2 regions of the Alteromonas sp. 5NS40-0096 genome follow, and region 2 is predicted to be linked to the other one. Evidence: predicted binding sites of a transcription regulator. Region 2 holds the regulator's gene; the other holds the start of a gene.
The links. Region 2 encodes FliA, which starts transcription of late flagellar genes. Its sites were predicted from a motif close to CTAAAGNTNNNNNNNNNNNNGCCGATA; they were not measured.
Positions count from the first base shown of each region.

Region 1 (4,426 bases), on a different contig from region 2:
CACTTGAGGATTTTGCTACGTTAGCAAATGCAGTAGAAGACAAGGAGTGAGGCTTAGGTATGACGACACCCACCATGATCATTCAAGCTCGGACACGTCATTTACCGGAACACCTACCCAGTGATTCAGATAAGTATGCGTTTGCATACAAAATGACAATCACGAATCCAAACAAATTTCCGGTGACGTTGATGACGCGTTACTGGTTGATCACTGACGCCAACGGTAAAACGTCTGAAGTACAAGGCGAAGGTGTGATTGGTGAACAGCCACAAATCGCACCGGGTGACACCTTCCAATACACCAGCGGTGCTGTCGTCGATACGCCAGTAGCAAGTATGGAGGGCTACTACGAGCTGGAATTGGAAAACGGCGAGCGCTTCAAAGCGGATATCGATGCGTTTCGCCTCGCAGTCCCTCACATTATCAATTAGTCGTCGATGCCAAAACACCAAAAACAAACGCTTATCGTTGGTGATATTCAAGGCTGCTATCGCGGATTGATGGCGCTCTTGGAAAAAGCCAACTTTCACCCCAAGCACGACAAGTTGTATGCGGTCGGCGACTTAGTCGCAAGAGGCGAGGACTCGCTTGCCACCTTGAAGTTTTTAATGTCCCTTGGTGATAACTTTTCCAGTGTGTTGGGTAATCATGATTTACATCTACTCGCCGTTACGCAAAAGGTAAAAAAAGCCAAAGCTGCAGATAATCTAGAGAACTTGTTGTCAAGCAAGCGACTACCGGACATCGTAGATTGGTTACGTCAATTTCCTCTCGTCAAAAGGTTGAATAAGAAAACCTTGTTGGTGCACGCCGGCCTCTATCCAAAGTGGTCTTTTAAAGACGCAGTGAAATTGAGCGATGAAGTGTCTGATGAACTACAAGGTGAACATTGGGGAAGCTTGCTACACAATATGTATGGCAGCGAGCCATCGAAATGGGACAAACATCTCAATGGTATCGAACGACAACGTTTTATCATTAATGCCTGCACGCGCATGCGTTTTTTGTATAAAAGCAACCTTTCCCTTGAATTTGCCACCAAAACCTCAATTGACAATGCACCAACTCATCTGACCCCTTGGTTCTACTCAGATAATTCCCACATGAAATCAGGCCAAATGGTATTATTCGGTCATTGGGCCGCACTATGTGGTCAAACTAACAAGGCGCAGTTTATTGGGCTGGATACTGGCTACGTCTGGGGTCAAACCATGACGGCTTACCGGCTTGAAGATGGTCAACGCATTCATGTTTTAAACGACCAGCGCCGCTAGTAAGGTTCGATGACAAAAGACAATTTAAGTTTTTGTTATTTAAGTCGATAGTTAGTTATGCTTTGTGTGATGGTCTAAACGACACGCCCGCGAATACAATAGCAAAGTCGCTCAGTATGACGCCGAACACAGACTAAGTGTGGCGGCATAAAATGAGAAAAGGGCGTATTTTTCGGCCTAGATCAAAAAGACACCACTAAAGTTTATGTTTTAGTACGTGAAGTTTTGTCTTTTTTTTGTCACACTATCTTACAAAGATGTTGAAGTTTTCCAACTTTGACGCTTGACTATAACAACAACGAAGATACATCAGGAGTCCCGATGAATATCACTGTTGCGAGACGCATCATTGGCGGTTTCACTGCCATGGTAGTGCTACTCATAATGTTAGGCATTTTTTCATACAGCAATCTTAGCCAGGTAGGCAATGCGACTGAAGAAGTGAACGAACTGGCTATTCCCACATTATCAGGCAGTAACGGACTCAAAGCCTCGTTTCTTAATATGGGCCGGTTAACATTTGAAGCCTACATTGAAGACACGCTTTCAGGCCTTGCTACCAAGCAAGATGGCTTCAATGCCAGCAAAGCAACCTTCGATTCAGAATACAAAAAACTGGCATCTACGGTGTCTGAAGAAAAAGACTTGAGCGCAACATTGTCTCGCGTTAAGTCATTGTATGATGAATACACAACCAACGTAGATAGCATGTACCAAAGCCACAAGGCGTCAATGGACATTAGAAATGCTATCGCCGACACCATTTCTGATGCAGAAGACAACGCCGACGACGCCGCGACCTATGTATTGGACTTTGCTGATATGGACGAAGTACAAGGCAATCGAAAACTGCGCAGAGCAGCTGAACTAGGTGGTAATCTAGAAAGCAGTTTGTTGACCTTGCTTACAACGTCTTCAGAATACGTTAAAACCGAAACGCTAGTGCGAGCTCAGACCTTGGGTAACGAAGTGGAACTTGTAGTTAATCAAGTACAAGGTCACCTCGACTCTATGATGGAAGCCGCGGATGGCGAAGATGATAGTGGCACACTTGATGAAATCTCGGATATGGTCAGTGCAGCTCTAGATGCGGTAAGGGGTAGCGATGGTATCTTGAAGCTTCACGTTGAGCGCTTGAACTACCGCACCGAATCGCAAACGTCGCTAACCCGTTCAGATGAAAACATCAAACAAGCGATTGTCGAGTTGGAAAAGCTGCTAGCGCTGGCCAACGGTAAAGCGAAGGACATTGAAGAGCAAGTAAACTCGAAAGTGTCTGGTGGCATAGCTCAGGTTTTCGTCGTTGGTGTTATTTCCATTGCCATCGCGTTAGGTATCGGCTGGTGGATTGTTAACTCAATTACCAAACCGCTTAACCGCGTAAACGAATTGTTGAACATTGCCTCGTCAGGTGACCTTACTCACCGTCTTGATGACTCAGCAAGTGATGAATTTGGCGAACTTGCACGAAACTGTAACAAGTTGATTGCGAACCTTAAGTCATTGATTGCTGGTATTAACGACCGTGCCGAGCAGTTAGCGGCGGCTTCTGAACAGACCTCAGCAGTGACAGCGCAAACAACAAGTTCTATCCAAGAACAGAAATCACAGATTGCCCAAGTGGCGACGGCAACAACCGAAATGCACTCGACGTCTCAGCTGGTGAGTCAGAATGCCGAAGATACCCTTGGTCAAATTCGCCACGCCGATGCGGAAGCGGAAAAAGTGCGCAAGATATCGGTAGAGAACAAAGAAACCATAGAAGTGCTTGCTAAAGATGTTGAAGAGGCAGCGAATGTAATCAATAAACTGCATCAAGACAGTGCTAGCATTGGTGGCATCCTTGACGTAATTCGCGGTGTAGCTGACCAGACAAACCTACTGGCATTGAACGCTGCCATCGAAGCGGCTCGTGCTGGTGAGCAAGGTAGAGGCTTTGCGGTGGTTGCGGACGAAGTTCGTACGTTAGCAAGCCGCACACAGGAATCTACCCAAGAAATCAATTCGATGATTGAAGTCTTGCAAGCCGGAGCTGAAAAAGCCGTTGCAGTAATGAACCAAGGCAAAGAGCAAACCGGTGTATGTGTGCAGCAAACTGAAAATGCCACTAAAGCACTAGACCTAATCTCTGATGCAGTTCACAAGGCATTTGATGTGAGTACTCAAATCGAGCAATCAGCTAGAGAGCAAAATGTGGTATCTCAGGAAATCAGTGAAAAGCTCGAAGGGATCGTGAATATTGCCGAAGAGACCACCATTGGTGCACAGCAAACGTCTGACTCCAGTCATGAAGTTGCTCGGCTGGCGGAAGAACTCCAACAGTCAATTCGTCAGTTCAAAGTGTAACCTAGACTACGCTTTAGCAAAGGGGCGACATGGTCGCCCCTTTTTTGTTTTCTGACAAATTTAGCAACATAAGCGCTGTTGGATTCGCAAGCAGTAAACTTTAGAATAATTTTGCGTAGTTCTGTTTGCTTTTTTGTTCAGCACTGCCGACAATCATTTTGACACTTTGTAGTTTGAGAGGCTAATGAACGTGGCGAGACGTTTATTTCAATACGTGTTTGTGTCCATTGCGTTATTCGCAGGAATGCACACCTACGCCGAGCAACAGTCGGCGAAGTTGATTTTTACTGCTGATTTGCCAGTTATTGGCAGTAAGGAGCACGGTGACTACGCACAACTCGCTAAACTCGTTCATACCATGCGCCAATCCGATCCCACGACCTTCTTTTTATTTGGTGGTGGCAGTTTAGCGCCAAGTCACTTGTCCTCATTCGACCGCGGTGCTCATATTATTGATATTCTAAACAGTATCGAACCTGATGCAATGTCGGTGACCAAACGGGAATTCAGTTATTTCGAAGATGAGTTTTCGTTGCGAGCCTACGAAGCGGCGTTTCCAATGGTGTTGAGCAACGCGTTTGACCCCTTCACTCAAGGGAATGTAGACGGCGCAAATGACAGTGTGATTATTGAAAGAAATGGCGTAAAAATCGGTATCCTATCCGTAATACACGAATCCGTCATCGAAGAATACCTGTTGCAGCGACTACAAATCACCGATCCCCTTCGCGCGATAAAAACCGGTGCAGACAAACTGCGTGCACAAGGCGCTCAGATAGTTATCTTAATGTATTCCAGTAGTT
Region 1 is NZ_BAAJLQ010000002.1:226,536-230,961, reverse strand. Features, by position in the region: gene rsmA (16S rRNA (adenine(1518)-N(6)/adenine(1519)-N(6))-dimethyltransferase RsmA) at 1-50, shown strand, start outside; gene apaG (Co2+/Mg2+ efflux protein ApaG) at 60-434, shown strand; gene AC27G9_RS06920 (symmetrical bis(5'-nucleosyl)-tetraphosphatase) at 441-1,277, shown strand; gene AC27G9_RS06915 (HAMP domain-containing methyl-accepting chemotaxis protein) at 1,599-3,623, shown strand; gene AC27G9_RS06910 (bifunctional metallophosphatase/5'-nucleotidase) at 3,814-4,426, shown strand, end outside.
Region 1: AC27G9_RS06915 (HAMP domain-containing methyl-accepting chemotaxis protein) is a predicted target of FliA. The motif match lies at 1,301-1,327, and genes of this name have one in related genera.

Region 2 (4,426 bases):
CAGAACCGTGAAGTTGGTCTAGCAAGGCTTCAAATTCATCGTCAGTAATTTCGTCATCACCACCAGCCGCTTCTTGTGCTTTGGGTGCTTCGTTTTTCGCAGGTTCAGGATTAGACTCTGAGCCAAACTGTCCCTTGCCATGAAGCTGGTCTAATAACGCTTCGAATTCATCATCGGTGATATCTTCACTATCCGAAGCTGGTGCAGCGCTTGGAGCAGGTGCTTCATCCTGTTTCGCTGCTGTTTGCCCAGGCGCGCCAGAGCCGTGCAACTCGTCAAGTAGCGCTTCAAATTCGTCTTCTGTTATCTCTTCGATCGAACCACCGTCGCTTGCCTGTGTAACAGGCTCAGGCGCTTCTTCTAACTCAAAAGCGGGTTCTTCGGCAGGTGCAGCCGCTGAAGTGTCGTCGGCATTGCCAAAAATGTTTTCATCAGGGGATTCAGGTTCGCTAAGTTTGTGTAGCACCTCAACCAACGCTGCATCTGCACTCTCAAGAGGTTCGCGCGCTTTTACGCGCTCAAACATCTCAACGACCACGTCTGTGGCCTGCAAAATGACATCCATCAACTCTGGGGTCAATGTGCGTTGACCATTACGCATTATGTCAAAAACATTTTCCGCACCGTGACATATCTCCACTAATTCTGTCAACGACAAGAATCCGGCGCCACCTTTCACAGTGTGGTAACCGCGGAATATGGCATTTAGCAAATCTGCATCTTCAGGATTGTTTTCCAAGTCTACCAGTTGCTCTTGGAGCTGTTCCAAGATCTCGCCTGCTTCGACTAAGAAGTCCTGTAAAATATCCTCATCCACATCAAACGACATGCGCCTGCTCCCCTAAAAACCTAAGCTAGACAGAAGGTCATCAACATCATCTTGACCTTGAACAACATCATCACGCGACTCTGCGTCAATAATTGGACCTTCTGCTTCTACTTTATCGTTCTTTTTCTCAGTTTTATTAGCAAAATTAGAGACTTCTTTTTCGCCAAACATTGTGAGCATGTTAACTAGGCTGTCTTCGACCTCTTTTACGAGCTCAATAACACGGCGAATAACCTGGCCCGTTAAGTCTTGATAGCCTTGTGCCATTAACACTTCAGTTAACAAACTGGTCAACTTGGTCGAATCGGCAGACGTTTGCTCAAGGAACTGGTCCAATTCGGTACACAATGACTTAAAGCCACCCAGTTCTATTTCGCGAGACATGAGCTTTTTCCACTCAGGCATCACTTGGCTAATGCGCTCCGACAAGTTTTCAGCGATAGGCATACTTGCCTCAACCGCATCCATTGTCGTGTTGGCAGCTTTTTCCGTTTCTTCAATAACGTAGGTCAAGCGGCTTTGTGCATCAGGAATGTCTTGATTCGCAAGACCTGCAATGCGCTCATCCAATTGGAAATTGTTCAAAGAGTCATGGAGCTGACGAGTCAGCTTACCGACTTCCGCAAAAAGCTCGATCGACTCTTTCAATGAAGCGGCTTCCAACAAAGCGTTAGCCGCTTCGTTATCACCTTGCTCCAAATACGTGACGAGCTGCTTTGCTTCTTCGAGCGATATTGGGACGTTAGAGTTTGTTGACATCCAGTTATCCTCTTATTATTTCAGGAGCGCCTGGATTAACCTAAACGTTCAAAAATCTTGTCAAGTTTCTCTTTTAGCGTTGCTGCTGTGAATGGTTTAACAACATAACCATTTACGCCGGCTTGCGCCGCTGCAACAATTTGCTCTTTTTTGGCTTCGGCGGTTACCATGAGTACTGGCAAATGTTTGAGCTTGTCATCAGCTCGAATGTTGCGCAGCAAATCAATACCTTGCATTCCAGGCATATTCCAATCAGTTACAACAAAGTCAAAATCACCTTGTTGGAGCATCGGCAATGCAGTGCTACCGTCATCTGCTTCCTGGATATTGGAGAAGCCCAAGTCTTTCAACAGGTTTTTTATGATACGTCTCATAGTAGAAAAGTCGTCTACCACAAGAATTTTCATATTTTTATCCAAAATGGCCTCCACTGAGGGGTTAAATTGTTATCGTTTAGTTCGTGGTTCTATTCACCAGTCCGCCATGACTGCATTCGTGATTTGAGTTTTAGCATGGCCTGACTGTGTATTTGGCTCACTCTTGATTCACTGACTTCGAGTACTTCGCCTATTTCTCTGAGGTTCAGCTCTTCATCATAGTACAAGGAAAGCACAATAGCTTCACGTTCTGGTAATGTAGTAATAGCATGTGCGAGCGCTTTTTGAAAAGCGCCCTGCATTAAATCTTCTAAAGGCGTGTCATTTCCGCGGTTATCATCGGTAGTCAGAACATCCTCAGAGACGCCTAAGTCCTCAATACCCACCAACTTGCCCGCGTTCACTTCACCGAGCATTTGGTGATAACTCGCGATCGGCACATTTAGCTTGTCTGCAATCTCGGCGTCTCGCGCGTCACGACCGGTTTCTTTCTCAACCTGATTGATCGCTTCTGTAATAGCTCGGCTGTTTTTGTGCACAGAGCGAGGCGTCCAGTCACCTTTTCGGATTTCATCGAGCATAGCGCCGCGAATCCTAATACCGGCAAAAGTTTCAAAGCTCGCGCCTTTGCTACCATCAAAATTTTTGGCAGCTTCCAGCAAGCCGATCATGCCGGATTGAATAAGGTCATCAACTAATACGCTTGCCGGTAATCTTGCCATCAAATGATGTGCAATACGTTTAACAAGAGAAGCGTGCTGCTCTACCAGCTGCGCTTTATCGACTTGTTGTTGGTAAGCAGCTGCTTTGCTATTCACCCTTGATTACCCGCCACACTGTTTTTATTCGAGATAAGCTGTTCAATAAAGAACTCCAGATGTCCGCCAGGCTGAGCTGGGATTGGCCATTGTAGTGCTTTAGCTGCAAGCTGAGTGATGGCCATAGACGCTGGAGAACTGGGGAAAGCATCAACTATCGCCTTTTGCTTTCTCACTGAGCGACGGATGTTTTCATCAAAGGGAACCGTTGCCACTAGCTCTAGTGCCACGTCTAAGAAACGCCCTGTTACCTTTGACAGTTTGCTAAAGAGTTCTTGCCCTTCTCTAACATCCCTCACCATATTCGCAACAATTTTAAACTTGAATACGCCGTGCTCTCTGTTCAAGAGTTTAATCAATGCATACGCATCTGTCAGGGAAGTGGGTTCATCACAGACCACAACAAGGATATCTTGAGATGCTTTTGAGAAACTCAATACCATGTCGGAAATGCCCGCCGCGGTATCCACAATGAGTACATCAATTTGAGAGCGCAATTCGCTGAAAGCGCGAATTAAGCCAGCATGTTCCGTCGGCGACAGCTCAGTCATAGACTGTGTGCCAGACGTTGCTGGAGCGATCTTGATGCCATGAGGGCCGGTGATAAGAATATCATCCAGTGTGCATTCGCCCGACAAGACATGGGACAGGTTTCTTTCCACCCGTAATCCCAACATAACGTCGACGTTTGCCAGACCCAAGTCGGCATCCAATACCATCACGCGTTTACCTTGCTTTGCCATCGAAATGGCAGTGTTCAACGTGATGTTTGTTTTTCCTACGCCACCTTTACCGCCGGTGACTGCTATAACTTTGATTAACCGTGATTGATTCATCTTTCGTAAGCTACTCGCTTGATCTTCGATCATACTGCTCGTGCTGCATTTACCACATGATTGCCTCTAGTATGATTCAATCCGTACTTTTTATAAAGCTTTGCGGCAGCAGATACGAGAGATTTTCCATCAGCAACTTTAATGTCCTCAGGGACTTGCTGTCCGTCGGTGACATAACTCACCGGAATTTGGCGCTCGATGGCAACACTTAATGCTTCGCCCAGACTATAACATTCATCGACTTTAGTGAATATGCATCCATCAAGTTTTACCGACTCGTATGCATCAAATATATGCTGCAATGCTGAATATTGCGTACTCGCTTGTGCAACTAAATATTGTCTAATGGGTTGCGTATTAGCCTGAGTAAAGTTCGTCAACTGTTTAATTAAACGACTATCGCGCTGACTAAAGCCCGCAGTGTCCACTAAAATAAGGCGTTTGTGACGCAACTGGAACAACTGGTCAGCAAGCTCTTCACTTGACTGTGCCTTTCGCGTAACACAACCGATGATTTTGCCATAAGTAGCCAATTGCTCAAAAGCGGCAATACGATAAGTATCGATAGTAATCATCGCTACCTGGTCTGCACCGTATTTCTGCGCGTAACGAGCAGCAAGTTTAGCAACTGTTGTCGTTTTACCTGTGCCAGTGGGTCCTACAAGCGCGACCACACCACTATGAGACAGGATATCATTACCAGAAACATTCACGCGATTAGCTAAAAGTTTTAAAACGTATAGCCAAGCCTCTCGTTCAGTACAATCCGCTGGCGTATAATTTACGAGTTGCTCGGCTAGGCTTCGG
Region 2 is NZ_BAAJLQ010000003.1:527,786-532,211, reverse strand. Features, by position in the region: gene AC27G9_RS12320 (chemotaxis protein CheA) at 1-829, opposite strand, end outside; gene AC27G9_RS12315 (protein phosphatase CheZ) at 842-1,588, opposite strand; gene cheY (chemotaxis response regulator CheY) at 1,624-2,007, opposite strand; gene AC27G9_RS12305 (RNA polymerase sigma factor FliA) at 2,055-2,783, opposite strand; gene AC27G9_RS12300 (MinD/ParA family ATP-binding protein) at 2,780-3,652, opposite strand; gene flhF (flagellar biosynthesis GTPase FlhF) at 3,649-4,426, opposite strand, start outside.